3 regions of the Shewanella sp. 2_MG-2023 genome follow, and region 2 is predicted to be linked to each of the others. Evidence: predicted binding sites of a transcription regulator. Region 2 holds the regulator's gene; each other region holds the start of a gene.

Region 1 (10,878 bases), on a different contig from region 2:
TTATTATTGGTTTAACTATCGTCGCTATTGGTACTAGCATGCCAGAATTAGTCACCTCCATTGTTGCGGCAATGAAAGGTGAAAGTGATATTGCCATTGGTAATGTGATTGGCTCAAACTTATTTAATATTCTAGGTATATTAGGGGTTACCGCCTTGATCCATCCAATATTAAACAGCGAGATAAGCTCGATTGATTGGATAACGATGATCGCACTTGCCGTAGTATTGCTGCCGTTTGCTTACACAGGTTTACGGATTGGTCGCCGTGAGGCTGTTGTATTAGTTCTCAGTTATCTTGCCTATATCAGCTACCTGATCGTACAAGTATAAGCCTGACAGGCTTAGAGATTTATAAGCTTCCCAATACCGTTAATGAACGCCAGCCTATTAACCCGATAGGCTGGCGTTTTTGTTACTCATTGCTACCGCTTTTGCTTATCACTTGATATCGAATGTTTTCACTGATGACATTTGTCACCTCAAACTGATGACGTTTGTGCCTGCACAGTTTACGCCCATTCTTAGATACTAACTCCGAAGCAACAAACCTTTAATTGAATAAACGGAGTTAATCATGAAAACATTATTTATTGCAGTCACCCTTTCATTAGTCAGCCAAAGTAGCATGGCAGATATTAGCGCAATTGATTCAGCAGCAAACGCGATGAACATAAATGAGCTTAAACAAATCAGCGAACAAAGCGTGGATTACGAACATGCTTACGCAGAATATCGCACCGCAATTACCGCGAATATTGTCGGACAGCGTGGCATGTTCAAGCGCTCATTAGATGAAGCTCAAACCACTCTCGAAAATATTCTTGGCCGTGAAGATGATGTTGAGTCAATGGCATTACTCGCATCAGTGTATGGCATGCAAATTTCAAATGATCCAACGAAGGGGCAAACATTGGGCATGAAAGCTGGCACTCTACTCGCACAAGCTGAGCAGATTGACCCCAATAATCCTCGTATTGCATTGGTGAAAGCCATGAGTGCTTATTACACACCAACTCAATATGGCGGCGGTATGGATAAAGCAAAACAATATGCCTCTGTTGCTATCGAGCGCTTCCAAAGCCCATGTGATGACATTTGTTGGGGACACAGCGAAGCTTATACGTGGCGCGGACTTGCTCAGCAAGAGTTAGGTAATCAACAAGATGCCGAGCAAGACTGGCAGCAGGCTATCGATATTGACCCTAACTATAGCTGGGCTAATTTTTTACTTAATCCACCGACTTCAGCGCAGCAGTATTAATAAATCCCAGTATTCACACAATTTGAGTGACTTAAGCGGCTGACGAGTAACGTCAAACTGTTTGATAGTGTAAAACGAGCATACAGTTGCAGGTTTTTAATCTGCTACTGTATGCTAACTCAGCAAGGAGAGGTTATGAATCATCAACGATTAGCCCAGCAAATTGAGCAAGGAAAGGTTCACCAGAAAATGACCAACAGCGACACAATTCAACCTGAACGTGACTATAAGCAAAAAACCGCTTGGGTATACTTACTTAACTTGATTTTTTACTTCATCCCATTGTGGTTTATGCGGGACGACGTATTACGTATCAGCGTGAGTTTGTTGCTCCTAATCCCTTTTGTATACAGTTACTATTGGGCATTTAAAAGCGCCTCAGCTAAAGCCATTTACCCCATTGGATTGATGCTACTTACCGCCAGTGTTGCAGCACCATTTACCAGTGGTGCCATTTCACTTTTCAGTTTTGCCGCCTTTTTTATTGGTTTTTTCTATTCGCTTCGCACCGCAGTATTCTGCTTTTTCATTTTATCTGGATGGTTGTGGACACTGGATTTTCTGATTGGATTTGAAGCCTATTACTTCCCGCTCTATGGCATGCTCATCATGTTTGTCGTGGGATTACTTGGCGTAATTGAACACAACAGCGAGCGAGTGAGACGTCAGCAGCGTCAATCAAGCGATGAAATAGCCAGCCTCGCAACCGCGTTAGAACGAGAACGTATTGCCCGTGATTTACATGACATTATGGGGCACAACTTGTCGTCTATTGCCCTTAAAGCCCAGCTGGCTGAAAAATTAGTTGAAACAGGAAATTTACCTTTAGCCCAACAACACTTGAGTCAACTGGCCGATATTGCTCGTGAAAGCCTAAGCCAAATACGTCAGACGGTATCGGACTATAAACATAAAGGGCTGACCGATACACTGCAGCAGTTAACGGGGTTACTGCGTGAACAAAGTATTGAAGTGCATCTCAAAGGGACATTGCCCAAGATGACTGCATTACATGAATCACAATTAGGGTTAATGTTCACCGAATTGGTCAATAATACAATTAAACATGGCAATGCCACTGAATGTGTATGGCAGTTCGCCCATGAAGATGAACAACTGAGCATTAGCTTTAGCGACAATGCATCGACTAAGGAGATCATTGAAGGCAACGGGCTTAAAGGAATCAGAGAACGGGTCGAGTTGTTATCAGGTGAGTTTAATTACACTACGGAAGAGGGTTATCGATTCATGATTTCTTTACCACTTTCTGCCCAACAAATAGCACAAGACAAGGACGTGGTTGAATGAGAATTTTACTGGCAGAAGATCAAGCTATGGTGCGTGGGGCACTTTCTGCATTGCTAACCCTGACAGACGATGCCGCACTCGGTAAGGTAGAAGTCACCGAAGCCGAAGATGGAGCCCAAGCGATGGCATTATTAAAACAGCAGTCCTTTGATTTACTGCTCAGTGATATTGAGATGCCACAACATACGGGGCTCGAACTCGCACAATGGCTGCAGCAATATCAAGCTGACTCATCCCATAAAACTAAGATTATTATCCTGACAACCTTTGGCCGTGCGGGTTACATAAAGCGCGCACTAACCGCTGGGGTTGAAGGTTTTTTACTTAAAGATGCCCCAACCGAGAGCTTACTGTCAGCCATTAAGCAGGTGATGTCTGGTAAAAAGGTTATTGATCCCGAATTGGCGATCAGCGCAATTGGCGATATCGATCCACTCAATGATAAAGAGCGCAAAGCCTTAAGGCTTGCCAGCGAAGGCTTATCAACCAGTGATATCGCAGCACAATTATTTATTGCCGAAGGCACATTACGTAATTACCTGTCCGAAGCAATCAGTAAGCTAAATGCCACCAATCGCATTGATGCTGCGCGGATTGCTAAACAAAAAGGCTGGTTATAGAGTCGCTTAGCATAGAATCGGGTAATATTATTGCCTTGTTTTAAAACTCTGCTAAGATAAGCCATACATCTGTATATATTTACAGTACTATTGTCCCTAACAGTGATTAACGCTGCAAAGTGAGTTGTATAACTCTTTGGATAACTCTCTTTGCCTGCTAAGCGCAAAATGAGATAAACCGTAAATAAAGTCGTTACCAGACACTATAAAGGCATTGTGGATTTGCAACCATTGGATCAGGTTCCTATAACCGACTTAAAAGGCGTCGCGAAAAAAGTCGCCGAAAAGCTCGAAAAACTGGATATTAAAACAGTGCAAGATGTACTGTTTCATTTGCCTATGCGCTATGAAGACCGCACCCAAATCTATCCTATTGCCAGTCTATATCCTGCCATGTACGGCACTGTTGAAGCTGAAATCGTTTCGACCCAAATCGTACCCGGTCGCAGACGTATGCTGACTTGCACCATAGCTGACGACAGCGGCATGCTGACTCTGCGCTTTTTCAACTTCTCAGTTGCCCAACGTAATGGCATGCAAAACGGCGCCATCATTCGTGCTTATGGCGAAATAAAACGTGGCAAACGTCACTTCGAGATCATTCATCCCGAATATAAAATCATCAAAGAAGGTGAAAACCCAGCTTTGAGTGATTCGCTTACGCCTATTTATCCATCCACTGAAGGCCTGAAGCAAGCCAGCTGGATTAAACTGACCGAACAAGCCTTAAATCAATTAACACAAGGTGGATTAACCGAGTTATTGCCTAGCGAATTGCAGCCCAACAATATGAGCATTGGCCGCGCGCTTCACCTCATTCATCGCCCCCCAAACGACATTGAACAGTCTGATTTAGAGCTGGGTATGCATCCCGCTCAGCAGCGCTTAGTGCAAGAAGAATTACTGGCACATAACTTAAGTATGCTGAAACTACGTCAGCGTAATAACCTTGATAAGGCGGTGACCTTGCCCGCTACAGGTCAGTTGCTAAATCCATTTTTGAAAGCATTGCCATTTAAGCCGACAGGCGCACAACAACGAGTCGGCGCTGATATTAGCCGTGATATCGAACAACCCACCCCAATGATGCGTTTAGTGCAAGGGGATGTTGGCTCCGGAAAAACCTTAGTCGCGGCGCTCGCGGCGCTACAAGCAATAGAAAATGGCTACCAAGTCGCTATGATGGCGCCCACAGAATTGCTGGCAGAACAACACGCGGTTAACTTTGCTGCATGGTTTGAGCCACTGGGGCTAAAAATTGGCTGGCTTGCAGGAAAATTAAAAGGCAAAGCAAGAGCGCAATCGTTAGCGGACATCGCAGATGGCAGCGCGCAAATGGTGATTGGCACTCACGCCATTTTCCAAGAGCAAGTTAGCTTTAATAAACTCGCCTTAATTATCATTGATGAGCAACACCGTTTTGGGGTGCATCAACGTTTAGGCTTGCGCGAAAAAGGCGTCAGCCAAGGTTTTCATCCTCATCAGTTAATTATGACGGCGACACCTATTCCCCGTACTCTCGCTATGACGGCTTACGCCGATTTAGAAACCTCGGTGATTGATGAGTTGCCACCTGGTCGAACGCCAGTATCTACTGTCGCCATCAGTGATAATCGCCGTGATCAAGTGATTGAGCGAGTGAAACAAGCTGCGCTAAATGACAATCGACAAATTTATTGGGTCTGTACCTTAATTGAAGAGTCTGAAGTGCTCGAGTGCCAAGCCGCTGAAGATACAGCCGAAGAACTCAGTCGTTTACTACCAGAGCTTAAAATAGGCCTAGTTCATGGGCGAATGAAAAGCGCTGAGAAGCAACAAATAATGGCCCAATTTAAAGCAGGTGAGCTACATTTATTAGTAGCAACCACAGTGATTGAAGTCGGTGTGGATGTGCCCAATGCCAGCTTAATGATTATCGAAAACCCTGAACGTTTAGGCTTAGCACAATTGCATCAGTTACGTGGCCGTGTGGGACGAGGCTCGATTGCCAGTCACTGTGTATTACTCTATAAAGCGCCTTTATCGCAAACGGCGACCAAACGTTTAGGGGTGTTACGCGAAAGCAGTGATGGCTTTGTGATTGCACAAAAAGATTTAGAAATTCGTGGCCCAGGTGAAGTCCTCGGAACACGTCAAACAGGGCTAGCAGAGATGAAAATTGCTGACTTGGTCAGAGACCAGTATTTAATTGAAAATACGCAAAAGTTAGCCGCACATGTTATGCAACAAGTCCCTGGTAATGTTGATGGCATCATTCACCGTTGGTTAGGTGATCGCCAACAATACGTACAAGCATAAATTATTGTTAACCTAAGCTGTTATCACTAGACAAGTCTTAGGAATATTGCAGAATGAGATTTGAGCTTAAGGCTAAATAGTCTGATTTTAAGTTAGATAGACTTTATCCCGTGTTCAGTTCCACTTTCGACGTTTAAAGCTAAGGAATAGAAATGCAAGTCAATCAAGAAGACAGAGCGACACCACAATCAGATAAATCAAGTGGTAGCAATGCAGGCGTCATTGGGATCACGGTAGCCGTATTATTAGCGGGGGCGGGGTATTTCTATTTCACTTCAGAAAAGGAACCTGAAATCATTGAGCCTATCCCGGTTCAATTACCAGAACCTGTGCCAGAGCAGCCAATCGAGCAAGAGCCAATTGAAGAAGTGATTGTTGAACCTGAAATCATTGAGCCTGAAGTTATTCCTGCAGAACCTGAAGTGGTCGTTGAGCCTTTACCTGCACTGACTGAAAGCGATGATTTTGTGGAACAAAAAACCATTGCTATGGCTGATGGCATGAAAATCGAGTCGATGATCCTTAAAAAGGATATCGCACGCCAATTTGTGGTCTTTGTCGATAACATGGCACAAGGCGAAGTCATTCACAAAGCTAGCCCATTAAAGGGCCCGAAAGACAATTTTAGCGTCAGTGAAATCACTAACAAAACTTACTTAAATCCAGATAGCTACCACCGTTACGATTTATATGCAGACATGATTGCAGGTATGAATGACGAGCAGCTTGTTAGTACCTTTGAAGAGTTATCGCCTTTGTTCAATGAAGCTTTTGAAGAACTAGGCTACAGCGACATGAGCTTTGATGAACGCATGCTTGAAGCTTTCCAGATGATTTTAGCAGCGCCGATTATTGAAGACCCTATTGAGCTGTCATCTATCAGCGTGAATTATCAATTTGTTGACACTAAGCTTGAAGCCTTACCTAATGTGCAAAAGCTGATGGTCAGAATGGGCCCTGAAAACACCCGTAAAATCAAAACTGCCGTCAGAAAACTGCAGCAGCAACTGAGCAAATAACGAATAGCGTAACGCTATATCGTGAATGCTGGTTCCATATTTATTTGGAATTTTTGCATAGCTATGTGAGCTTGATAAAAATAGTGACATTCGTGTCGCTATTTTTATTTCTGCTCATTGCAAAAAGCTTCATTAAGTCGCAATTATTACGGTACAATTATTACGGTACCGTTATTACAGTTCAGCCTGATAGTTGTTTTAGAGCAACGCATTAATAAATCAAAAGCACGGAAAATGTCACCCAGTTAGGGATAACGGGGTCATATCAGAGGCAAAATAGTGCAATTAGTATTTGATATCCTGTCGTGGGGTGCTTGGTCTGTGGACTTTCAAGATAAAGAAAGCTGGACTCATTGGGATAAAAGCACCGCACCGTCATTAGACAAAAAAGATTCTCCTGCATTAGCCCATGTTCCTGCGATGCAGCGTCGCCGTTTTAGTCGTTTAACTAAAATGATGCTCTCTGCTGCCCATGATTGTCAGCCAGCCCAAGATTGCCGTAGTGTATTTTCCTCACGTCATGGTGAACTCACGCGCACCCTTGGCTTACTAGAAGATATTGTTGCTAAAGAAGCCTTATCTCCCCTCGCCTTTAGTCAGTCAGTACATAATACCGCCAGTGGGATATATGGCATCGTAACGGGCAATACTGCGCCTTCAACGTCAATTGCTGCAGGTGAAGAAACGTTATCTCAAGCCGTGATCGAAACTTATGCTCAGTTAGCTGAAAATCCAGCTCCTGTATTATTAGTGTTTGGCGATGATCCGGTGCCTGCGGTTTATAATCAGTATACCCAAGAGAATGAACTACCATTAGCCATGGGCTTGTATTTAGCACCAGCAAATAATGGCCAACAACCCGCTATTGCCCAGCTGACATTAAGCCCTTCAAATGAACAAGCTATGGCAGATAACGTAAGCGGCCAGAAAACATTAAGCTTTGCAGAGTTCATCAATGGCATCGCTTGCCAGAAATCACTATCAGGCCATATAAGTCAGTGGCACTGGCAGTTAACAGCCATTTCTGACTCTGTTGGGCGGTTGTAGTCAATGAGCCTAACTCATCAAGGTCACTTTAAGCATCCAAAGCCATTCCCATATTTAACAGGAATGGCCTATATCCCTCGCTGGATTGGTGGCGTGATGTGTTATGTAGTCTTTGGCATAGGAGGGTTATTAAGTTCATTAACCATTTTGCCTGTGCTGCGTTTTTGGCCTGGCTCAAAACAGCAGCGGATCGCTAGAGTTCAAAAAGCGGTGCACTATATGTTTAAAGGTTTTGTGTGGATGCTAACCTTCACAGGGTTAATTAAAGTCAGCGCCCCAAATACCCAAGCATTAGCAGATGCCAAAGGCATGATTGTTATTGCTAATCACCCAACCTTAATCGATGTCGTGGTGCTAATAAGCCTTATCCCCAATGCGGGGTGCATTGTGAAACAATCGCTTTGGCGCAACCCATTTATGCGCGGTGTCTTATCATCAGCTGGTTATATTCCAAATCGCGGCGCAGAATTACTACTGAAAGATTGCCAACAAGTGCTGAACGATAGCACCAACCTCATCATTTTTCCTGAAGGAACCCGCACTGTGGTTGGCACCCAAATCAACCCATTTGCTCGCGGCGCAGCAAACATTGCAATACGCACCCGCACAGATATCCTTCCTGTTTTACTACATGTCGACGTAGCTGGACTAACTAAGCAACAACCTTGGTACGAACCGCCAAGACAAACAGTAAATATGTCTGTAGAAATTGGCGCAGCTTTTGACCAGCTAAGGTATGATATAAACCAAACTAGTGATGCAAAAATGGCTCGCGTACTGACCAGAGAGTTAGAGCAGCTTTATTCGCAGCAGATAACCGCACTACCGCCCTTATCTGCAACGACTAAGAAATAATTACAATCAAACAAATTAGAATATTAATATGAATCTACATAACGAAATTAAACAACTGATCATCGACTGCCTCGACTTAGAAGATGTCAGTATTGATGATATTGACACCGACGCACCACTTTTTGGTGAGGGACTGGGGTTAGACTCAATTGATGCGCTTGAATTAGGCTTAGCGATTAAAAAGCAATTCGACATCAAAATCGAAGCAAACTCTGATGCCACTAAAGCACACTTTTTCAGTGTGGCGAGTTTAGCTAGCTTTATCGAATCTCAACGTTCTTAGGAGTTATCATGAAAAATCGTGATCAAATCCTAGAGATGCTGACGCAAATATTAGTCGATGAGTTTGAAATCGAAGCTGAAGATATCAGCCTAGATGCTTCACTTTATGAGTCTTTAGATTTAGATAGCATTGATGCTGTTGATTTAGTGATTAAGCTACAGCAAATGACTGGCAAGAAGATTCAACCAGAGCAATTTAAAACTGTGCGCACAGTTGAAGATGTGGTCAATGCCATTGAAGGCTTAATGAAAGATTAATGGTGCTACTACTGCAAATCGTCACAGCCATCGTCATTATCTGTTACCCGTTAGCGGTTTACTTTGGCTTGCAGTACCTTCCACCAGGCACCATTGCCCTATTACTTTGCGCCATATTAATCGCACGCTTAGCGCTAAATAAACAGCAGTTAAAAACCATGGTGTTGCCCATACTGGTTGGTATTGGCTTAACTGCTGCCAGTTTTGTTGCTAAACGTAATGACTGGCTACTGTATTACCCTGTAGTCATTAACATGACTATGCTGGGACTGTTTACTAGCTCGTTAATAAAAGGCCCAAGCATGATCGAACGCTTGGCCAAGTTAAAAGAGCCTGATTTACCAGATTCAGCCATTCCATATTTAAATAATGTTACTCGCCTTTGGTGCGGATTATTTATCATTAATGGATTAGCTGCATTTTATACTGCAGAGTTTGCCACATTGGAATTGTGGACACTTTATAATGGATTAATTGCCTATATCTTCATGGGTTTACTGCTCGGTGGAGAATGGATATATCGCAACTTTTGGTTGAAAAAACATGAATAACTTGCTGATAAATTGGCTTAATACTGGCCCTAAAACGCAACAACTGATTAGTTTCAATCATCATGACATCGTAACAGGCTCACTGTTTACAGCTCATGTTGCCCATCTATTCGAGCAACTCAATGCAAGCCCAATTAAGCGTTGGTTATTGGCCGCTGAAACCAGCGATTTATTTGCTGCTGGCATTTGCGCAGCATTATTAGCAGGTAAACAAGTCATACTGCCGTCAAATACCCAGGGCGGCACATTAAACGAATTAAATCATGCTTTCGATGGCATCATTGCAGATCAGCCACTGTCTGAAGTTAAACACTTTATTCTATTAAAAAAAGAAATGGGCTTAGCCAATAAACCTTGGCCACAATCATCTCAAATCGGTGATTTAGTCCTATTCACCTCAGGCAGTAGTGGTGAACCTAAAGCGATTCAAAAATCCATTGAACAACTAGATGCCGAAGTCAGCGTACTGGAAAGCACTTTTGCGTCAAGATTACCCCAATGTAGTGTGGTATCAACGGTTTCTCACCAACATATATACGGTTTACTGTTTAAAATATTGTGGCCATTAGCTGCCAGCCGTCCCTTTTTAAGTGACTTAATTGAATACCCAGAAACCCTGAGTTATTACATCGCATTAATGCCAAACCTATGTTTAGTCAGCAGTCCTGCGCAATTGTCACGATTACCTGAAGCCCTTGAGTTTGAGCAACAACAGCTTGCACCAAGCCTTATCTTCAGCTCTGGCGGTCCGTTAAGCTATGAAGCGTCGCAGCATATTCATACCTGTTATGGCCAATTTCCAATTGAAGTCTTTGGTAGCACTGAAACTGGCGGCGTTGCTTATCGTCGTCAAATGTCGCCAAACAGAACCTGGCTACCATTCAGTCAAATTGATATTGCCAGCAATCCAGAAGATGGCGCCTTAATGATCAAATCGCCATATTTAGCCTCTGATTCTGAGTGGCTAAAATGTGATGACAAAATTGAGCTTGCAGCCGACGGGCGTTTTACCTTGCTTCACCGTCTCGATCGTATCGTGAAAGTAGAAGAAAAACGCTTATCCTTGGCGCAGATGGAAGGCTTGCTATGCACGCACCCGTTTGTCAAAGAAGCTGCGGTGGTTCAATTAACAGAGCCAAGGATGATGCTAGGTGCAGCCATCACCTTAACAGAACAAGGTCTAGCACAACTGGATGACTCCGGTAAATTGAGTGTTAACAACCACCTTAAAAAACATTTACTTAGCGAGTTCGAACGAGTGACTTTACCTCGTCGTTGGCGCTACCCAGAAGCCTTACCTGTCAATGCACAAGGTAAGCGTATACAAACGGATTTATTGACAGTATTTAATGATGATTAAATCAGCTTTACCCCAAA
Region 2 (10,878 bases):
AAACGCTTTAGTGCCTTTATTCCACGGCATACCCACCATACGCAGAATATAAATAAACAATGCCCATACGGCTAAACCTTCAATCATGAGTTAACCTCTTCTTTTTGGGGAGTGGCTGATACTGGTTCGTCAGTATCCTTTTCTCGCCATACATCTCTAATTTTTCTCAGTGCTTTACCGGTATCAATAAACGCAACCATCACAGCTAATACCCAAACCCAATGCCACAAAAAACCTATCCAGGTGAGCGCAGTGATGAGCCCTATTTGTTGATGGTTTTCTTTATGTGCCTTATCGATTGGCAATTCATGTACCTTCCAAAAGCCATAACCTGCTGCGGCAACTACGCCGACTAAAACCACTAATGCAACGCCATGAAGTGCAGCATCAACACCTGTATCGACGAATGGCATACTGAATAAACTCATATTGATCTCACCTCTGTAATCTTGAATGTGGCTAGTTTGCCTCTACCACTTCAAATCACAACATCAAGTATCCATTTGTATCAATAAATGTTATTTTTTGATTCAATATGACACCTTAATGTCATTTGCCTGAACCTTAACTACAGAGAAATTGCCATGGCTTTTAATGTATCTTTTATCCGTGTTTGCTGTGTGCTTCCTGTACTGCAAGGGGTTGAAGAACGCTATAACATCACCCATAAGGATCTTTCGATTCCTGATAGCTTGATGTTAGAGCCCATGACATTGCTCCCTTTCTCGGAGTTGGCCATGTGGTTAACAAAAATTGAGTTGTTAACAGGTGACAGTGACTACATGCTTAACATTCAAGAATATTTAGATATCGGCAGATTTAACCTGCCTAATAATTGGTTTCTCGCCACACCTGATTTAGCCATCACCTTTAGGCGTGTTAACTATGCTATGGCTTGTTTTCATTCAGGGGCTAGTTATTACGGAGCTCAGTCAAACAAAATCATTAAGTGGTGTTATCGCAATGATTACGTTAGCTCAAAAGCAAAATCTCATGACTCGTTGAGAGTCGCACTGACCTTACTAAACACTTGTCGGTATTTTCTCGGAGCAGATTTTCAGCCCAAAAAAGTCATGCTTAGCGGCCCTTCAATTGGCCAACTTGGGGTTGAACAAGCTTTTGGCTGTAAAGTGACATGGAATGCCCCGCTTACAGAAATGTGGTTGGACATAGACTCTTTAATAAGCTCTGAACAAGATTTTTTATCTTCTCAGTCAACGCTGCAGCAAATTAAAAAAAATAACAGCAACAGCATCTCACTCAATCAGCTTGACTCTTATTTAAATATGCCACAAACCCATGACACACCTAAGGTGCTGTATGAGTTAGTCAATTACATTCGTTTTTATGGTTTACCTACAGTGGACTCATTGGCAGATTTGTGCGGTTTTTCACGTCAACAACTGCAAAGGCGTCTGCAGCAAAACGGATTCAGTTTTACGGAGTTAATGCGCTATATTCTCGGTAATTTGGCGATCAACTATATGCTAGAAGGAAGAAGCGTGAGTGAGGTTTCGGCCTTGCTAGGCTATGCGAATGTACGCAGTTTCAGTAAAAGTTTTCAGCGTCTTCATCGTCAAACACCGACTCAATATATTGAAAAGCTGCATCAAAAAAGCCCTCATAAGAGGGCTTAATATCAAACTGTAGCAATCAACATTTCATTATTGATACACAGGCAGTAAATCAGCCATTGCTAACAAGTGGCAAGCACCAGTGACGATACCAAACAGCATCACCACAGCAAGTAATGGTGTGCCGCCTGGCACGCGATAACTCGTTTCGTCAGCAAACATTTTACGAGATTGATATGCCATCATCGCAGGTACAATCGCGGTCCAAATAGTGGCAGCTAAAGCCGCAAAACCTATCGCCATTAAGAAACCATTCGGGAATAATAATCCTAAAACAGTTGGCGGAATAAACGTCACCACGGCGGTTTTTAACCGGCCATTGCTTGACTCATCAAAACCAAATAAATCGGCTAAGTAATCAAACAATCCGAGTGTGACACCTAAGAAAGACGATGCTACGGCAAGGTTAGCAAATAAAGTCAGCATGGTATTAAGCCATGAGCTAGACATGACTTCAGATAATGCACCAACTAATACGCCCATATTGCCGCCTTGGGCAATAATGTCACTGAAACTGCTACGAGAAATATTGCCCATCGTGGCTGCTAACCAACAGCTATAAATCACTAACGCAATAAAAGTACCGATGAATATCGCTTTGATAATCACCTTTGGCTGTTTGCCGTAGTACTTCACTAGGCTAGGCACGTTACCGTGATAACCAAAACTTGCCAAACCAAAAGGCAGCGCCGCTAAAATATAAGGCGCATAGCTTGCTTCGCCATCCGGTACTAATAATTTTACGCTATCGACATCAATGAGTAGATTGCCCACCGCTAAAAAGAAGGTAATGATCATACCGCCAATCATCACAGTCGTGATACGGTCAACGGCTTTAGTACTTATCACCACCACAGCTGCTAGCACGGCCGCAAACACTAATCCTGCGAGGCTTTGCGGCAAGTTAATCCCCATACCCGACAAAGTATGGTTCACAATCGAACCACCGCCACTGATGTAAGCATAGGTAAGGATATATAACACGAAGGCTATTGATAGGCCGTTCACGATACGCCAAAACTGACCTAAAGTGACTTTGGTTAGAGTGTCAAAGCTGTCACCTGGTTTAAAGTGTAAGTTGGTTTCTAACAGCAATAAGCCTGAAACTAACATACAGAACCAAATGCCGATGAGCATGACTATTGAATAGCCAAACCACATACCAGCACTCACAACAGGAAGAGAAAACATACCGGCACCAACAGTGGTACCAGCAATGATCATTGCGCCGCCTAACAAAGATTTATTTTTCGGCTGCGTTTGTGTTGAACTCATAAAGTTAGTCGTTACCCATGTTCCACAGTCACACTATCGACTATGGTTTTACGAACAGATAATCGCAACATGCCATTGGCATGGTCACGAATTCGGATGACAGCAAATTGATTGTCACTACCCGACAAGTGCCCTAATTCTTTTAATTTTACACTCAAATTATTGTAGAGTTTTTTATCATAAAACTCTGGCGCAGTAATTCCGTGTAAAGCACCTAAACGCTGAGCTAGCATATGGCTCGCGCTTTCGAGATCTGAACGTTCAATATCTGGCTTGTAAGCCAATAAATTAAAGATAATCGCGTAACGTTGTAATGTCTCACTGACAGTTTCGGACAATAGCATTAACTGGGTAATATTACCTTGATTGACTTCAAACTCGTCAGTACCTGAAATCAATTGCTGCTCAACAAACAAGTCTAAAACATGATCGACATATACGGTTAAATCCTCGATACCCATAAACAATTCAGCTTTAAGTAATGGGTAAAAGTCATTGACGATTTTATGAATATTTTCACGATTATGTTCTTCATATTGCACTAAGCAACTGGCAATTAATGAAGGCACTGCCATCAAGTGAATAATGTTATTGCGATAATAACTCATCGCAATCACCGCATGCTCTTCAATCGCAATAATCTCACCTAATTGATCACTAGTTGAAGTAAACTTTTTCAGCGATAAACATTGCTCAATCAACTCACTTGGCGTCCCTTCTGCAACCGAGGTATAGCCGGTGTACGGCACATCTTTCAATAACTTCAGGTATAAGCCTAACTGGCTTTCAAGCTCACTGCGCTCTAACGCATTTTGCTCTGCAGCCAACAACACCATACTGGTTAACGTCACTGAACTCGCCGCCGCAGCACTGTTGATATTGGTCATCACTTTATTGGCAAGTGTGTTAACCGCAGGCGTTAACCAAGTCGGTTTTTGCTCAGGATCTTGAGCAATTTCTTCACGCCAGTCTGGCGCTTGTTGGTTCAAGAATTGTTGTACGTTAATGGGTTCGCCAAAATTGACATAACCTTGACCAAAATTACCTAACTTACGTAATGCACCAAATACCTGCCACACCGATTCTTTTTGCTTCTTCTTACCGCTTAACTCTTTATGGTAAGTCGACACTTCCATCACGTGATCGTAACCCAAATACACAGGCACCAATGTCACTGGACGCTCGATACCACGCAAAACACTGTTCACAGTCATCGCTAGCATGCCCGTTTTTGGCGCTAGTAAACGACCTGTACGTGAGCGACCACCTTCAGTGAAGTACTCAACTGAATAACCTTTGGCAAATAATTGATCTAAATATTCTCTGAATACGGCGGTATATAATTTATTGCCGTTGAAACTACGACGAATAAAGAACGCACCACCACGACGGAACATTGGCCCCGCAGGCCAAAAGTTTAAGTTAATTCCGGCAGCAATGTGCGGTGGTACCATGCCTTGATAATAAAGGATGTAAGACAGTAATAAGTAATCCATATGGCTACGATGACATGGCACATAGACAATTTCATGGCCGTCATGGTGTAGCTTTCTGACTTTTTCGGCGCTTTTAATACTGATACCACTGTATAACTTATTCCATAACCAAGTTAAAAAGCGCTCAGCAATGCGGATCAAGTTATCAGAATAATCAGCGGCAATTTCATCGAGGTATTCAATGGCTTTTTCGCGCGCTTTTTCTTCAGATATCTTTTTATTCGCCGCTTCTTCTTGAATCGCTTTAGTAATAGATTCTGACTTAAGTAACGAGTTGAACATCGCTTGGCGGTTTGGCAGTTGCGGTCCTGTCATCACTTTACGTTGACGTCTGAAATGGACTCGTGCCACGCGGATGAGTTTATGGGCAATACTGACATCCGTACCATGCTCATCAGCCATGTAACGTAATGACATTGCATTAGAGAATTGAATAAAGTTATGGCGACCTAAAAACAGGATCATTAACCACTTACGCAGCCAAGTCGGGTTTTCGCGCTCAAACACGGCAGCGGTCATGGTGTCATCTTCCTTACCAGGAATACGTCCCCAATAAAGACTAACAGGCACCAACTGAATATCTAACTCTTTATTCTTTTGATGTAATTCGAGTAGTTTGGTGAAATTGGCGACAAATTTCTCACCACTGTGGCGCTTGCCAAACAGCGGCTTTCGTCCTTCAACACAGACAATTCTTGGGGTATTTAAACCATCAACATCCAGTCTTTCATAAGGACTTGGTAAGCCAAACTTAGCCGACATTTCATGCAAAGCAGCAATGTCACTCAGCGACTCTGTCTTCATGACATAGACCACTGGCTTTTCTGGATCTAGATTTAAGTCAGCGAACGGATCTTCAGGCACAACAACACTGTGTACCATTAATTTCTGAATCCAACGCAACGATTTAGCAATGATAGAATCTGGTTTTAGCATGAGTATTCGCATTATCTACAACGATTTATTGCGCATAGGATACCAGAATCTAGATGGGATTCACTAACCTGCTTATCTGTATTTAACAATTGAGCAGCAATATGAAGACCATTAGCTGAAAATAATTAAGCAATTCCAACGCTGATTTATGCTGGACGAAATGCATCAACAGTACTGTATAAATATACTGTATCGACCTAAAATCTCTCTGTTAAGTACTAATATTAAAATTAGTGCCAATAAAAAACATACATAACCAAAAACAACTAAGATAATGATTTACAACAACTAAAATACAATGTCAGATAATAAAAACAACAATAAACCAGCAGATAGCATAAATTTCATTGGTTAATACTTGCGCGACCAAAGATACTGTATATAATGACAGTCACTGTATAAAAAAACAGGAATCAATATGAGACCTTTAACGCCACGACAAGCTGAAATTCTAGAACTAATTAAATGTAATATTGCTGAGACAGGTATGCCACCGACTCGTGCAGAAATTGCCACTAGATTAGGCTTTAAAAGTGCTAACGCTGCCGAAGAACATTTAAAGGCGCTGGCGAAGAAAGGCTGTATCGAAATTATTCCTGGTACTTCACGCGGAATCCGCATGATTCAGGAAGAAGAGGAAGTTGAAGAAGGCCTCCCTCTTATCGGACAAGTTGCAGCAGGTGAACCTATTCTTGCGCTGGAACATGTTGAACAATACTTCCAAGTTGATCCTGAAATGTTCAAACCAAATGCTAATTTCTTACTACGAGTTCGTGGCGACAGTATGAAAGACATTGGCATTATTGAAGGTGACCTATTAGCTGTTCACAAAATGCAGCAAGCTAAAAATGGTCAAGTGGTCGTCGCTCGCGTAGATGATGACGTCACAGTTAAACGTTTTGAAAAGAAAGGCAACGTTGTTTATCTGCACGCAGAAAATGAACAATATTCGCCGATTAAAGTAGATTTAACATGCCAGAGCCTGACAATTGAAGGGCTTGCAGTTGGCGTTATCCGAAATGGAGGTTGGTTATGAACACATTATTAGGTAATGCACCACGTCATCCAGGCTTATGGGTCGATATGACATCAACAACTGCGCCAGTTAAACAAGGCATTGAAACTAAGCAAAGTGCCAACCAAGGCTTAACTGAGTTAACCCAGTTGTGCAGCCATTTGGCCATTTTAAGCCAGCAAGGTCGTTGGATTGTACTGATTAATCCTCCGCATATTGGCTATAAACAAATATTGGCTAACGCTAACGTTCGCATGGATCGTGTTTTACTTGTTCACACTAAAGATGAAGTAGAAACGCTTTGGGCGATGGAAAAAGCACTAACAAGTGGTACTTCCAGTGCCGTTATTACTTGGACTACACCACTAGATGCGCGTGATAATCGACGCATTCAATTGGTTGCTAAAAGCGCATTAGCACAAGGTGTCATCATTGAAGATGTAAATACTCACTTACATGATGAACATATGGGTGCCAATACTTCTGTAACACCAACAAGCTTAAATTTATCTGCTTTTCACTAAACAAATCTCTCTTTAAAAAGCCCTTCATTTATGTGAAGGGCTTTTTTTTGCGCCTTTTTTCAGCAAATTAGATGATAAAGTGATCTTGATCAATATTTAATCTCCAAGTAATGTAGTTAACAAGAGAGTAACAATTTGCTGTCACTCTTGAGTTTATAAAATGATAAAAAGCTACAAAACGCTGTAAAGATTGTGCTGGTACCATGCGGTATAGAAAGCCTTGAATAAAAAGCGTCAATTTAAGAATTGAAAAGTTCAGTATTAGGTACAAGTGTGGCCACCATAAACCAATAGAATAATCGAGTATTGATACTCGCAGCCACCGTGTACTTTGAAGTGATCAAACTTTTTCGGGAATAGAGAAGTTTGCATAGAGCAGAGTATTACTGTGTGACTTTTCCTTGTTGTTATTGCAAATCGCAATTGGCAGAGGAGTGGTCTTGTGAAGCGATTGTTGTATGGATTAATGGTGCTGCTATTTGCAGTACCGCTTGCGGCGGCTGATATGCCGCTTAACATGACGCAAGGCGTAACAGAAATCAGTGGCAAGGTTTATGACCTCCACATGATTATTCTATATATCTGTTGTGCTATCGGTGTTGTGGTCTTTGGGATCATGATTTACTCAATGATCTACCACAGAAAATCAAAAGGCGCAGTGCCGGCTGATTTTCATGACAGTACCAAGGTCGAAATAGCATGGACAATCGTGCCATTTATCATCCTTATTGGTATGGCAATTCCTGCCACTAAAACTCTGATTGCTATGGAAGATCCTAGCGATGCAGATTTAACCATTAAAGTGACTGGCTCTCAGTGGAAATGGCATTACAGCTATTTCAACGAAGATGTCGAGTTTTTTAGTTTACTCTCAACGCCTGCAGAGCAAATCCAAGGCTCTGCGGAAAAGACTGAAACTTACTTATTAGAAGTCGATAAACCTCTCGTATTACCTATTAATCGTAAAGTTCGATTCTTGATGACCAGTGATGATGTTATTCACTCATGGTGGGTACCTGCATTTGCGGTTAAAAAAGATGCTAACCCTGGTTTCATTAATGAAGCATGGACAAAAATCGATAAAATCGGCACCTATCGTGGCCAATGTGCTGAGTTGTGCGGCAAAGATCACGGCTTTATGCCAATCGTGGTTGAAGCCGTTTCCGAAGCTGATTATGAGCAATGGCTGCTTGACCAAAAGCAGCTAGCCGTAGATGCCAAAGCTGCAGCTGAAGCTTCACTTTCACAAACACTCACATATGACGAGTTAATGGCTCAAGGTGAGCAAGTCTATATGGGCGTTTGCGCCGCATGTCACCAACCAAACGGTGCAGGTCTCCCTGGTGTATTCCCATCTCTGATTGGTAGTCCACTGATTAAAGGCCCGGTAAGTCATCATGTTGATATCGTGGTTAATGGTAAAGCAGGCACTGCAATGCAAGCATTTGCTAAACAGCTTACTGCTACAGAAATTGCAGCTGTTGTAACTTACGAGCGAAATGCTTGGGGTAATAACTCAGGTGATGTTGTACAAGCAGCTGATATTAATGGCGGCGGTTCAACAACTGAATCTGGCCCTGCAAGTGACAGTGCAACGCCTGTGACCTTACCAGCGACCGCTGACCAAGTAGAACAAGCTGCAACTGAAGCTGTGACCGAAGTGATAGAAGAAGCAAAAGCAGAAGTCGTACTTGATGATTTAACCATGGAAGAACTGATGACCATGGGTGAGCAAGTCTATATGAGTAATTGCGCCGCATGTCACCAAGCCGCTGGCACAGGTTTACCTGGTGCTTTCCCTTCATTAATCGGCAGCCCAGCGATTACAGGGCCTGTTGACGGTCATATTGAAGTTGTCGTCAATGGCAAAGCTGGTACAGCAATGCAGGCATTTGGCTCTCTACTCACACCGCAACAACTCGCAGCAGTTATTACCTATGAGCGAAACGCTTGGGGTAATGATTCTGGAGATGCTGTACAGGCTTCTGACGTTGATGGTCATGGAAAGTAAGGGATTAAAATGAGCACTATTACACAAGATACAACCGAAGCTCATGATGGTCAGTCTCACGATGACCATGGCCATGATGATCACCATCATGGCGCGCCGAAAGGCATCATGCGCTGGATTTTAACCACTAACCATAAAGACATTGGCTCATTATATTTATGGTTTAGTTTCATCATGTTTCTCACTGGCGGTGCAATGGCGATGGTTATCCGCGCCGAATTGTTCCAGCCAGGATTGCAATTAGTAGATCCAAACTTTTTTAACCAAATGACCACAGTTCACGGACTGATCATGGTATTTGGTGCCGTTATGCCTGCCTTTACCGGCTTAGCTAACTGGCTTATTCCAATGATGATTGGTGCACCAGATATGGCACTTCCTCGGATGAATAACTGGAGTTTTTGGATTCTGCCATTCGCGTTTGCCATTCTGTTGAGTTCGCTATTTATGGAAGGCGGCGGGCCTAACTTTGGTTGGACCTTCTACGCACCACTATCAACGACCTACAGTCCTGATACCACGGCATTATTCGTCTTCTCAGTACACATTATGGGAATCAGCTCCATTATGGGTGCGATTAACGTGGTCGTGACTATTGTGAATATGCGCGCACCAGGTATGACATGGATGAAGTTGCCATTGTTTGTATGGACTTGGTTGATTACTGCATTCTTATTGATAGCGGTGATGCCCGTACTCGCAGGTGCTGTCACCATGGTATTAACCGATAAATACTTCGGTACTAGCTTCTTCGATGCTGCAGGTGGTGGCGATCCTGTGATGTTCCAGCATATTTTCTGGTTCTTCGGTCACCCTGAAGTTTACATTATGATTTTACCCTCCTTCGGTATTATCTCGGCGATTGTGCCAACCTTTAGCCGTAAAAAGCTCTTTGGTTATTCCTCCATGGTTTACGCCACCTCAAGTATTGCGATTCTGTCGTTCTTGGTATGGGCGCATCACATGTTTACTACGGGTATGCCAGTATTCGCCGAGCTATTTTTCATGTATTGCACCATGTTGATTGCGGTGCCCACAGGGGTGAAAGTGTTTAACTGGGTCGCAACGATGTGGCGTGGTTCTATTACCTTTGAAACGCCGATGTTATTCGCTGTCGCCTTTATCATCTTGTTCACTATTGGTGGGTTCTCGGGTCTGATGCTGGCAATAACACCTGCGGATTTCCAATACCATGATACTTACTTTGTGGTAGCTCACTTCCACTACGTGTTAGTGACGGGTGCTGTGTACTCCATTATGGCCGCCGCTTATTACTGGCTGCCTAAATGGACAGGACACATGTATAGCGAAACCTTAGGTCGCTGGCATTTCTGGTGTAGTACGATTTCAGTCAACGTGTTGTTTTTCCCAATGCATTTCTTAGGACTTGCGGGTATGCCTCGCCGTATTCCTGATTATGCAATTCAATTTGCTGATGTTAACCAAATCGTCTCTATTGGCGGGTTTGCATTTGGTTTATCGCAACTTATCTTCTTAGCCGTAGTGATTAAGTGTATTAGAGGCGGCGAGAAAGCAGCAGATAAACCTTGGGAAGGCGCTGAAGGTCTAGAATGGACCATCGCAAGTCCAGCACCTTATCACTCATTCACCACACCTCCAGAGGTAAAGTGATATGAGCCAGCCAACAAAATCAAACCGTAAATTACTAATAGGTCTCGTACTGGGCTCTATTGGTATGTTCGGCTTTGGTTTTGCACTGGTACCGCTTTATGACGTGCTTTGTGACACCTTGGGAATTAACGGAAAACCCCAAGGTACAGCAAGTAGTTATGAGGCGATGGTCGTTGATAAAGAACGCACCATTACTATTGAATTTATCGCCCAAGTACAAGGCAGCATGCCATGGGAGTTTGGCCCTAAAGTGAACCGTATTCAGGTTCACCCAGGCGAACTAACTCGCACAGCATTTTTAGCAAAAAACCTTTCTGCTAAACCCCTTGTCGGCCAAGCAATACCCTCTGTATCG
Region 3 (10,878 bases), on a different contig from region 2:
GCCCTAATAAGGTAAAAATCTAAATATATTAATTAGATATATATCTTATCTACTCTGTATTTAATCCATTATAGTTTGAAGCGGCCAATCATATTGGTGAGTTTGTTATTTATGTCGATAATATTGTTGGTTTCAGCTCTTTGTAAGTTGCCCTCATTATTGAGTGTTTCTACCATGTCGTGTATTTTATGCATATTCTTATTAATGGCATGAATAACCTGGTTTTGTTCATTGGCTGATGTTGATATCTGATTATTTAAGTCATTCACTTGTGTCATGAATTGACTCATTTCCTGCAAGCTAGATGATGTAGCTTCTACGTTTGTAACTGTTTCAGTACAAGCGGTTTCAGTATGAGTAATAGAAGAGACAACATTGGTTGCCTCTGATTTTAACTTTGCGAGGGCTACTTCAATTTCACTGGTACTTGCTTGAGTTCGACTTGCTAGTGCTCTTACTTCATCAGCCACTACAGCAAAGCCTCGACCTTGTTCGCCAGCACGAGCTGCTTCAATAGATGCATTTAACGCCAGTAGGTTAGTTTGCTCAGCAATGCTCCCAATCACAGACACAATACTTTGAATACTGCTGGTTTCATTATTCATATGTTCTACTTTTTGAGCTGTTTCATTAATTTGTGAAGCTAATGCTGTTATGCCTATTTGAGTCGATTCGATTGTCTTAAGTGAATATTCACCTGTAGTATGTGCTTGCGTAGTAAGTTGTGCAGCGTTAAAGGTGTTTTCTACAACCATCTCAGCAGTGTTAGATAGCTCTTCGATCGCTGTTACAATCTGTGTTGTTTCACAGGTATGTGACTCCAAGATATTATCACTGTGAGCGCTATATTCTTGTAATTTGCTTACTCCTTCAGAAAGGCTGACAGTTGATTGATGTATTTCTACCAGCATTGACTGAAGTTGGGCAATAAATTGATTTATCCCTAAGGCAATTTTACCTAAATCATCTTCACTTTTAATGGTTAATCGTCGAGTTAAATCGCCATTACCTTCTGAGAGACCTATAACAAGATCTCGTAATTCAATAATCGGTTGATAAAGCTTGTTCAGAAGAGTAAGTAAGATAACGATTGAAATAATAAGAATTACGCTGATGATCATGGCCATTTGCAAAGTGGCACTAACCAGAGGCGCAAAGGCTATGTCTTCATCTACGGTAATTACAACGTACCATTCCTTACCATCGAGCAGTTCAATGCGTTGGCTTGCAACTAAACTTGTTTGACCATTTATCATGCTACTTTCTACGGCTTCAGCCTTATCGGTTATCGTGTAGTAGAGTGATTGTAGTGCTGCGACATCATTAATGTTCTGCTTTTGTTCAATCAAAATCGAGTTAGATGCCAGCACTAACCCCTGCTTATCAATAATGAATCCAGATGCCCCATTGATTTTATGTAAATCATCTAATTCTTGTTGCAGTTCATCAAACCTGAGATCGGCCATAATAATACCGTTATCTATCGCATGCATGACACCAAGCATTGGAACAGCATCAGTCCGAGTAAAAAAAATGTCACTTAAAGTTAATGATGAGCTACCTTTTCCTGTTTGGTACCAAGGGCGTGTTCTTGGATCATATTTATCTAACAACCCAACACCATTCGGAAACGACTCAGATTCTTTGGAAACAAATGATGAGCCATCATCAAAACCGATTATGACTTTAGATACCCCACCTAATTGAGCGGTGTACCTTGTCATTGCAACATGGTTATCACCTATCTCACCTTGACTATAAAGATGTGCAAGTTCAGTCACAGCCTCAGTAGTTCGATTAAATGCTGTGTGAATGTCTGAAACTTTGTGCTTTAAGGTATTATGAATTTCTTGGGTGAGTGCGCTAGTGATTTGATCTTTAAGTAAGCTATGAGCAACCCAGCCATAAATCAACAGTGAAAGCACCAATAGAAAGCTCATGGCAGACAATATACTTGTTTTAAAACCTAATTGTTTCATTTGGTTACCTATTTGTATTATTATAGGTTTATATGATAATCATTAGGTGGAGGTAAAAATGATATCTTGCTCAATTATTTTAACTTCTAGTGACATTAATTGAACATTTTTATTGTTACTTTATGAGTTTAAACAATTGAAATCGATTCAATGATAGGGATGTAATCGTTTCTTTTACGTTGAGGTGGCTTGATTTCTTGTGTACTGTTTTTATATACAGTACTATTGGGATGTGTATTTGCTATTTAGTTTTTTGTCTATGCGAAAAATTATTCATATCGATATGGATTGTTACTTTGCCGCAGTGGAAATGCGCGATTTTCCTGAGCTGCTCGGCAAACCGCTTGCTGTGGGTGGAAGAAGCGATCGAAGAGGGGTTATTAGCACCTGTAATTATGAGGCTCGTGAGTTTGGCGTACGTTCTGCAATGTCGAGTTACCATGCGCTTAAGCTTTGCCCAGACCTTACCCTAGTCCCCGGTCGAATGGATGTATATAAATCTGTATCTGTACAAATTAGAGAAATTTTCCACCGTTATACCGACTTAGTCGAGCCACTGTCATTAGATGAAGCCTACCTCGATGTCACAGATTGTGAACAATGTAAGGGCAGTGCGACCTTGATTGCACAAGCCATTCGCCAGGAAATATTTGAGGTCACTGGGCTGACTGCATCAGCAGGTGTGGCACCGATTAAGTTTCTTGCCAAAATTGCTTCAGATTTGAATAAGCCCAATGGTCAATATGTTATCCCTCCTGGTGCCATTGCTGAGTTTGTAAAACCGTTAACCTTAAATAAAATTCCCGGCGTAGGCAAAGTGACCTCTGCTAAATTAGCTGCATTAGGCTTAAACACCTGTGAAGATGTGCAACATTACCCAAAAGAAAAGTTGATAGCGGGATTTGGTAAATTTGGCCGAGTATTAATAGAGCGAGCCCAAGGTATCGATAATCGTCAGATAAGCCCGAATAGAGTTCGTAAATCTGTGGGAGTCGAAACCACACTGGCTCAGGATATTTTTACTCTTGAGCAATGTAATAATGTGATGCCGCAGTTGATCCAAGAATTGCTGGCTCGAGTCAACCGCAGTGCTAAAGATAGAAAAATACATAAACAAGTGGTGAAGTTGAAGTTTAATGACTTTAAACAAACCACCATTGAGCATCGCAGTGACGAGATATCAGTGAACATGTTTCAAGACCTACTGGCACAAGCCCTAGAGCGGTCAAATGGAAGAGGAATACGATTAGTGGGTGTTTCTGTCGGACTGGCTGATATTGTGGCTGATGCTAGCCATTCAACAAGTGAGTCTCAAGGGGCATTAACGCATAGCGAGCAACTGGACTTAAACTTCTAATAGAGTTTAAGGTCGCCATTCAAATAAAAAGGCTGCCATTGGCAGCCTTTTAGTCTTGTACTGATTAAGTGTATTAACCTTTAGCCGGAATACGTTCTAGCACTGCTAATAACAGTTCCCAATATTGGCCAACGGTTGTGATGTTAACCATTTCATCAGGGCTATGTGGATAACGAATGGTAGGGCCAATAGAAACCATATCCATTGTTGGATAAGGCTCTTTAAATAATCCACACTCAAGACCCGCATGAATTACCATGATGGTTGGATCTTTTTTGTAAATGTCATTGTAAGTATCACGAACAATTGCCATCACTGGAGAGTTATTGTCGGGCTTCCAGCCTGGGTAAGCGCCAGATAACTCGATGCTAGCACCTGACAGGTTAGCGAGTGCTGTCAATTGTGTTTCAATTTCAACGCGGCCTGAGTCGATTAATGAACGGATAAGGCAAAGCACTTCAACAGATTCATTTTCAGTACTAATAACACCAGTATTCAATGATGTTTCAGTAACGCCTTCAACTTCATCACTCATACGCATTACCCCATTAGGGCAAGCATGAAGTAAGTCGATCAAGGTGTTTTGTGCATCTTCACTCATGACTTTTTCTGGAGTCTCGATTGAAGCAAGTGTGAGTAACATGTCAGGATCGGCAATCGATAACTCTGCACGCACTATTGCTTGGAACTCGGTAATGGCTTGTTCAAGCTTAGTTTGGTTTTCACTAGGCAACATAAAGCTGATGTTGGCTTCACGTGGAATAGCATTACGTAGTGAGCCGCCAGTAAAGTTAACTAACTCAAGTGCGAGCTCATCGGCGTAGCTAAATAAGAAGCGTGCTAGTAACTTGTTTGCATTACCACGACCTAAGTGGATGTTTACACCTGAATGGCCACCTTTTAGTCCAGATAAAGTTAGGTTAAAGCTGGCATTAGTTTGCTCAGGAGCTTGCCATGACATTGGCACACTTAACTGAGCGTCAACACCGCCAGCGCAGCCCATGTAGATTTCGCCTTCTTGCTCAGAGTCAGTATTAATTAAAATATCTGCTTCAAGCATGCCTGCTTCTAGACCAAAAGCGCCAGTCATTCCAGCTTCTTCATCAATGGTCAGTAATACTTCTAATGGACCATGCTTGATATCTGCAGCGCCAAGTACTGCTAGAGCAGAAGCCATACCAATACCATTATCAGAACCTAACGTTGTACCGTTAGCTTTTACCCACTCACCATCAACATAAGCTTCAATCGGATCTTTTTCAAAATCATGCTCTTTATCAGCATTCTTTTGCGGAACCATATCAATATGAGCCTGAAGAACTACAACCTTGCGGTTTTCCATGCCAGGAAAAGCGGGTTTTTTAATGATGAGGTTGCCCACTTTATCTTCTACAACGCTTAAGTTTTTTGACTTAGCCCACTGTTGTATGTGTTCACTTAATGCTTGTTCGAATTTTGATGGATGTGGAATTGAACAAATTTGTTCAAACCATTGCCATAAAGGCTGAGGATATAATTGATTGATCGCTGTCACGAAGACTCCCTTATTGTTTTTGAGGTGGGAATAGATGGCAAACAGTCTAGCATATCAAGCCTGTTAGACTGTGATCTGAGGCGATTTGATTGTTTGTGTTATAGCAAATATATGTAAATAAATATTAACCCTGTCGTCATTTGAAATTTATATACTTAGGCCGCGCAAACTGGCTATTATTTAATGCTTAATGGCAAACTGTTCATAGCTAAATAAAAATGATTAAAAAGGAAGGCTCATGTTTCAAGTGGATCTAGTAGACGTTCAAAGTGATGATGCGATTTTCGAAGGTAATGGCTGGGATGCCGTTATTGTTGTTGCTTCAGATTTAGATGTCATCGCACAAGATGAAATCAAATTACTGGCAAATCATGCCAAACAAATTGATCAAAGAATTGGTAAAACCGCAACCTTATTATTAGCGCCAGGTTTAGCTGGCGGGCGTTTGATTGTGTCGCCAGTGCTCAATGCAAAAAACGAATACAGTGATGTAACTGTGTTTGCTAAGGCAGCACGTGAGGGGATTGCGATTGCAAAAGCTGCTGGTGCGGTAAAACCATTATTGGTGGTAAGCCAACATAGCGATACGCGTTATCAATATGCGCAACAGGTCTCGGCATTAGCATGTGGTCAAGAGTTATGGCAATCCCTTGAGTACCGAGAAGCTGAACAGACATTGCCTGCAATGACAGCGATTGGTTTATTGGTAACTCAATCTTGCAGTGAATTACTCAATGCTGTTGAAGCGGGTAAGGTGCTGGCTCGTGACTTATGTGGCACGGAACCTGAAAGAATGGCAGCTCCTGCATTTGCTGATTATTGTGTCGATGCTTTTAACGGCAGTGGTTTATCAGTTTCAGTGGTGGATGAGCAAGAAGAGCTAGAACGAGACTACCCGCTATTATGCGCAGTTGGTCGAGCATCATTTTGTGTACCTAGGCATCAGCCTCGTGTTGTAAAGGTTGAATACGTTGGCGAAGGTGAAATAGAGAAGACATTTTTATTCGCTGGTAAAGGGGTTATATACGATACCGGTGGTGCAGATATCAAAGTCGCTGGCGGTATGGCTGGGATGAGCCGTGATAAGGGCGGCGCTGCAGCAGTTGCAGGCTTAATGAAAACCTTATCTCTATTAAAACCCAAAGGTATTCGGGTTATCGCAGAATTAGGTTTAGTCAGAAATAGCATTGGTAGTGATGCGTTTGTACCTGATGAAATCATCAATAGCCACGCAGGTGTGCGCGTAAGAATTGGTAATACTGATGCAGAAGGGCGTTTAGTACTCGCTGATTTATTATCGCATTTAAGAATAAAAGCCACATCTGCAGTTAATCCTCAATTATTTTCAGTGGCTACCTTAACTGGCCATGTGGTGCGCTGTTACGGTGGTTACACTGCAGTGGTAGAAAATGCGGTGTCAAAAGCACAGGGCATTGGCGCTGGAATTGCTGATGTCGCTGAGTTATGGGGTGAATCGGTTGAGTTGTCTCGTTTACGTCATGATGATTTCGCTAAGGTAAATAACATTTCTGGTCAAGGTGAGTTACTGTCATCTAATAATGGTCCATCAGCCATTACTGCCCGTGGTCATCAATACCCAGCAGCTTTCCTTATTAATGCCTCAGGTTTAGGCGACCATGGCAGTCACAGTGCTGCACCGCTACCATTTGCCCATATCGACATTGCGGGTAGTGCAACGGAAGGGCACCCTTTGTATGGAAAACCGACGGCATCACCTTTGGTAACTTTATTACAAAATGCGATAAAGTAAGCTTCTAGTAGCTTAAAAAATAACCGAGCACAATATATAGTAGCTTTGTTGCGAAAGTAACAAAGCTGCTTGTATTTATATAGTCATGCAAATGTAATTTAGTTACTTTTTTAGCTATATTTAAAATAAATTTAAATAATACTTGTAATAAAATTACATTTTGGTATTATTTATCTCGTTGAAGAGCACGGTGCTTTTCAATTCTAGTTCATCCAGGAAGGATAAAGTCTCCAAGGAATCGAGTAAGTAAGTTGTCTCAATGGATTGAGAAAAGTAAGTTCCAAGGAACCGAGCCCAGCAAGACTAGGTTTTAAACAACTTTATTTGGAGTATGTACTATGTCTTATACAGGCAATCAATATATTTATTGGCAAAACACTTGGTTAAGTTCAGATGCTTTATCAGGTGGTTTATATGCCATGACATTCAAGGGCTAACCCATCCTTGATTGAAGTTTTACCCGTATCAACCCTTTTTTCTGTCGCCTCACGGCGATCTTAGACAACAATAAGCTAGTTCTCTATTGCTAGTTTATTTTGAAGTTTTATCACTTAATGGTGATTCAGTTTTCCTATCCCCATAACGGAAAACGATTAAACTTGTCAGCCTACTCATTGAGTAGGCTTTTTTTTACCTGTATTTCACGTTTTCCTCAGTAATCAGTTTATTAAATTGTCTTGCTAGCGAATATGAGTGTTTATATTGTGAATATGGTTAAGCTCCCTATAAATACCTATAATCCTTGTCACTTAAATGTCACCTGTATCAGTTCCTTATCATAGTGAGTTGATCAAGTAAGGCGTGACAACAGCCGTTCCATTCCCTTTTTCAAGGATTAAAGTTTCATGTTAGAGAAACTGTTCAAACTCAAAGAGAATCAATCAAATATAAAACAAGAAGTGGTTGCAGGTATCACGACCTTTTTAACCATGGCCTATATCATTTTTGTTAATCCGATGATGTTGGCGGATGCGGGCATGGATCAAGGCGCTGTTTTTGTGGCGACATGTTTAGCGGCTGCAGTAGGTTGTTTAGTGATGGGCTTTGTTGCCAACTATCCAATCGCGTTGGCACCTGGAATGGGATTAAATGCTTTTTTCACTTACACCGTTGTTGGTGAAATGGGCTATAGCTGGGAAACGGCACTAGGTGCGGTATTCATGTCGGGTATTTGTTTCCTTATTCTGTCTTTAGTGAAAATTAGAGAGTGGATTGTCAATAGTATTCCGATGAGTTTACGTTTGGGTATTGCTGCTGGTATTGGTTTATTCCTTGCCTTTATTGGCCTTAAGGCTGCAGGCATTGTTGTCGCAAGTCCTGCAACCTTAGTGACCATGGGCGACATTACGGCATTTCCAGCTGTGATGGCTGCACTCGGTTTCTTTTTAATTATTGCTATGGTTCAGCGAGGGTTAAAAGCTTCAGTAATTTTAAGTATTTTTATCGTCACAGCGCTGGGGTTAGCGTTTGGCGACGTTAGTTATAATGGCATTGTATCAATGCCGCCATCTATTGCGCCCACTTTCATGAAAATGGACTTATCTAGCGTATTAGAAATCAGCATGATTTCAGTGATATTTGCTTTCTTATTTGTCGATCTCTTTGATACTTCAGGGACATTAGTTGCAGTGGCTCAACGCGGTGGTTTCTTAGATGAACAAGGCCGTTTACCGAGAGTGAAGCGTGCATTAAGTGCTGATAGTTTGGCAACTATTGCAGGTGCGAGCTTAGGTACCTCTACAACAACCAGTTATATTGAAAGTACTGCGGGTGTGAGCGCTGGTGGCAGAACTGGATTAACAGCGGTTGTGGTCGGTATTTTATTTATCCTTGCATTATTCTTTGCGCCACTCGCGGGTATGGTGCCTGCGTATGCAACAAGCGGTGCATTATTTTATGTGGCTATTTTGATGATGTCTGGTTTGGTGAATGTTGAATGGGAAGACCTCACTGAAGCTGCGCCTGTGGTGATTGTTTGTTTACTGATGCCACTGACTTTTTCTATTGCTAACGCAATTGGCTTTGGATTTATCTCTTACGCTGTCATTAAAGTATTGACTGGTCGCTTTAAAGATTTGAATCTAGGCATTGTATTTATTGCGGTCTTATTCTTAGTTAAATTTATATATGGTTAAACCGTTGAGATGTTGGGTTTAAGTTAACTTTTTGCGTTGATTTTACTTGTTTGCTTTGGATTTTAATCCTCAGCTATTGTTTTTACAGGCTTCATTAAATATATCTTGTTAGCTAAAATGAATCGATTTATTGATTTTTTGTTAAGGGTTATGCATTGCATAGCCCTTTTTTATGCAGGATCATAATCTATGTCATGAATTTCTTTTAACATAGTTAAGCATTGCTATTATTCTTTAGTCTAATTAGGTATAAAAATCTTCCACTAAAATTGTTTTGTTTGGAAAGGTACCAATGTCTTACCAGCGGGTAGTAGTAAAATTAGGCACCAGCGTGCTGACATCAGGCAGTAATAAGCTTGATAAAGCGCACATGGTTGAATTAGCGCGACAAATATCAGCGTTAGTGCGTTCAGGCGTTGAAGTTGTGCTTTGCACATCAGGCGCAATAGCTGCAGGACGAGAGCACCTCCAATACCCCGAACTCCCCGATGACATACCCAACAAACAACTTCTTGCAGCAGTAGGCCAAAGTCAGTTAATTCTTGCTTGGAGTGAAGTGTTTAGCATTTATGGTTTGCATGTCGGTCAACTGTTGCTTACTGGCGCTGATTTACATGATCTTGAAAGATACATGAATGCAGGCGATACGATTAACGTCTTGTTAGAAAACAACATCATTCCAATCATTAATGAAAATGATGCGGTTGCGACTAGTGAGATCAAAGTGGGGGATAATGATAATTTATCTGCCAGAGCTGCATTGCTATGCGAAGCCGATCTGTTAGTGCTACTGACGGATCAAAAAGGTTTGTTCGATGCAGATCCGAGATCAAACCCCAATGCCAAATTAATCACTACCGTAGCCACCATTGACGACAACTTACGTCAGTTAGCTGGCGGCGCTGTATCTGGGCTTGGCACTGGTGGCATGGCGACTAAATTAGAAGCCGCAGACATCGCTAAAAGAGCTGGTGTTGAGGTTGTAATTGCTTCAGGCCATCATCCAGAAGTCCTGACTAAAATTGCTAAAAAAGAAGCAATTGGCACTCATTTTAGTGCGATTAAAAACCCACTAAGTTACCGTAAACAATGGATTTTGGTAGGACCTGCAACAGAAGGGCGATTTAAACTTGATGATGGTGCATGTCATGCGGTGGTTGAAACTGGCAGCAGCTTATTACCGAAAGGTATAGTCAGTGTTGAAGGCGAATTCGAGCGTGGTGCGATTGTGTTATTGACCGATCAATCTGGCAATGAAATAGCTAAAGGCTTAAGCCGTTACTGTTCACGTGCGCTGAAGCTTATTGCCGGCAAACATTCTAACCAAATTGAAGAATTAATTGGTTACGACTATGGCGCTTCTATAGTACATCGAAACGATATGGTTCTATTAGACTGCGAACAATTTAAAGGAAGCAAACATGCCTCATAAAGAATATTTACACACATTAGGCAAGCAAGCGAAAGCGGCAAGTTTTGCCCTAGCGAATTTATCTAGTCAAAAGAAATCTGAATTATTACATTGTATTAGTGAGCAGTTATCACTTAACAGCGAAGCTATTCTTACTGCCAATGCTAAAGATGTCGCAGCGGCTAGAGAAAGTGGTTTAACAGATGCCATGATTGACCGCTTGTTATTAGATAACGATAGATTAAGCGGCATAATTGCAGATATTGATAATGTGATTAATCTTGCCGATCCCGTTGGAAGTGAATCAAGCAGTCAGCTGTTAGATAACGGTTTACGCTTAACTCAACGTCGCGTGCCACTAGGTGTTGTGGGAGTGATTTACGAAGCAAGACCAAACGTGACAGTTGATATCGCAGTACTTGCATTAAAAACGGGTAACGCAGTTATTTTGCGTGGCGGTAAAGAAACACTAACTTCAAACCAGGTATTAAGCGACGTCATTCGTAAAGCATTAACCTTGCAAGGCTTACCTGAGAATGCGGTTCAACTCATTAACTCAACCGACAGAGATTTGGTAACTGGTTTATTAACCTTAGATCAATACGTCGATATGATTATCCCGCGTGGTGGGCAAACGCTGCAGCGTTTATGTGCTGAAAAAGCCAGTATCCCGGTGATCTTAGGTGGTATT

The links. Region 2 encodes LexA, which represses DNA repair genes until DNA is damaged. Its sites were predicted from a motif close to TACTGTATNNNNATACAGTA; they were not measured.
Region 1: the regulator LexA is predicted to act here: its motif matches at 3,259-3,278, upstream of recG (ATP-dependent DNA helicase RecG).
Region 3: the regulator LexA is predicted to act here: its motif matches at 2,182-2,201, upstream of dinB (DNA polymerase IV).

The regions. Positions count from the first base shown of each region.
Region 1 covers NZ_JAUOSO010000017.1:68,203-79,080, forward strand. Annotated here, with positions in the region: gene Q4600_RS16595 (calcium/sodium antiporter) at 1-332, shown strand, start outside; gene Q4600_RS16600 (M48 family metallopeptidase) at 577-1,263, shown strand; gene Q4600_RS16605 (sensor histidine kinase) at 1,399-2,571, shown strand; gene Q4600_RS16610 (DNA-binding response regulator) at 2,568-3,191, shown strand; gene recG (ATP-dependent DNA helicase RecG) at 3,414-5,489, shown strand; gene Q4600_RS16620 (DUF3014 domain-containing protein) at 5,642-6,508, shown strand; gene Q4600_RS16625 (beta-ketoacyl synthase chain length factor) at 6,788-7,555, shown strand; gene Q4600_RS16630 (1-acyl-sn-glycerol-3-phosphate acyltransferase) at 7,559-8,410, shown strand; gene Q4600_RS16635 (phosphopantetheine-binding protein) at 8,439-8,693, shown strand; gene Q4600_RS16640 (acyl carrier protein) at 8,702-8,950, shown strand; gene Q4600_RS16645 (hypothetical protein) at 8,950-9,501, shown strand; gene Q4600_RS16650 (AMP-binding protein) at 9,494-10,861, shown strand; gene Q4600_RS16655 (thioester dehydrase) at 10,854-10,878, shown strand, end outside.
Region 2 covers NZ_JAUOSO010000010.1:9,319-20,196, forward strand. Annotated here, with positions in the region: gene Q4600_RS11245 (HlyD family secretion protein) at 1-87, opposite strand, end outside; gene Q4600_RS11250 (MFS transporter) at 84-428, opposite strand; gene Q4600_RS11255 (AraC family transcriptional regulator) at 585-1,637, shown strand; gene mtr (tryptophan permease) at 1,665-2,909, opposite strand; gene plsB (glycerol-3-phosphate 1-O-acyltransferase PlsB) at 2,921-5,341, opposite strand; gene lexA (transcriptional repressor LexA) at 5,760-6,377, shown strand; gene Q4600_RS11275 (cell division inhibitor SulA) at 6,374-6,880, shown strand; gene coxB (cytochrome c oxidase subunit II) at 7,323-8,891, shown strand; gene ctaD (cytochrome c oxidase subunit I) at 8,901-10,523, shown strand; gene Q4600_RS11290 (cytochrome c oxidase assembly protein) at 10,525-10,878, shown strand, end outside.
Region 3 covers NZ_JAUOSO010000003.1:131,951-142,828, reverse strand. Annotated here, with positions in the region: gene Q4600_RS04535 (methyl-accepting chemotaxis protein) at 69-1,979, opposite strand; gene dinB (DNA polymerase IV) at 2,239-3,336, shown strand; gene Q4600_RS04525 (aminoacyl-histidine dipeptidase) at 3,410-4,870, opposite strand; gene Q4600_RS04520 (leucyl aminopeptidase family protein) at 5,109-6,641, shown strand; gene Q4600_RS04515 (NCS2 family permease) at 7,487-8,776, shown strand; gene proB (glutamate 5-kinase) at 9,069-10,208, shown strand; gene Q4600_RS04505 (glutamate-5-semialdehyde dehydrogenase) at 10,198-10,878, shown strand, end outside.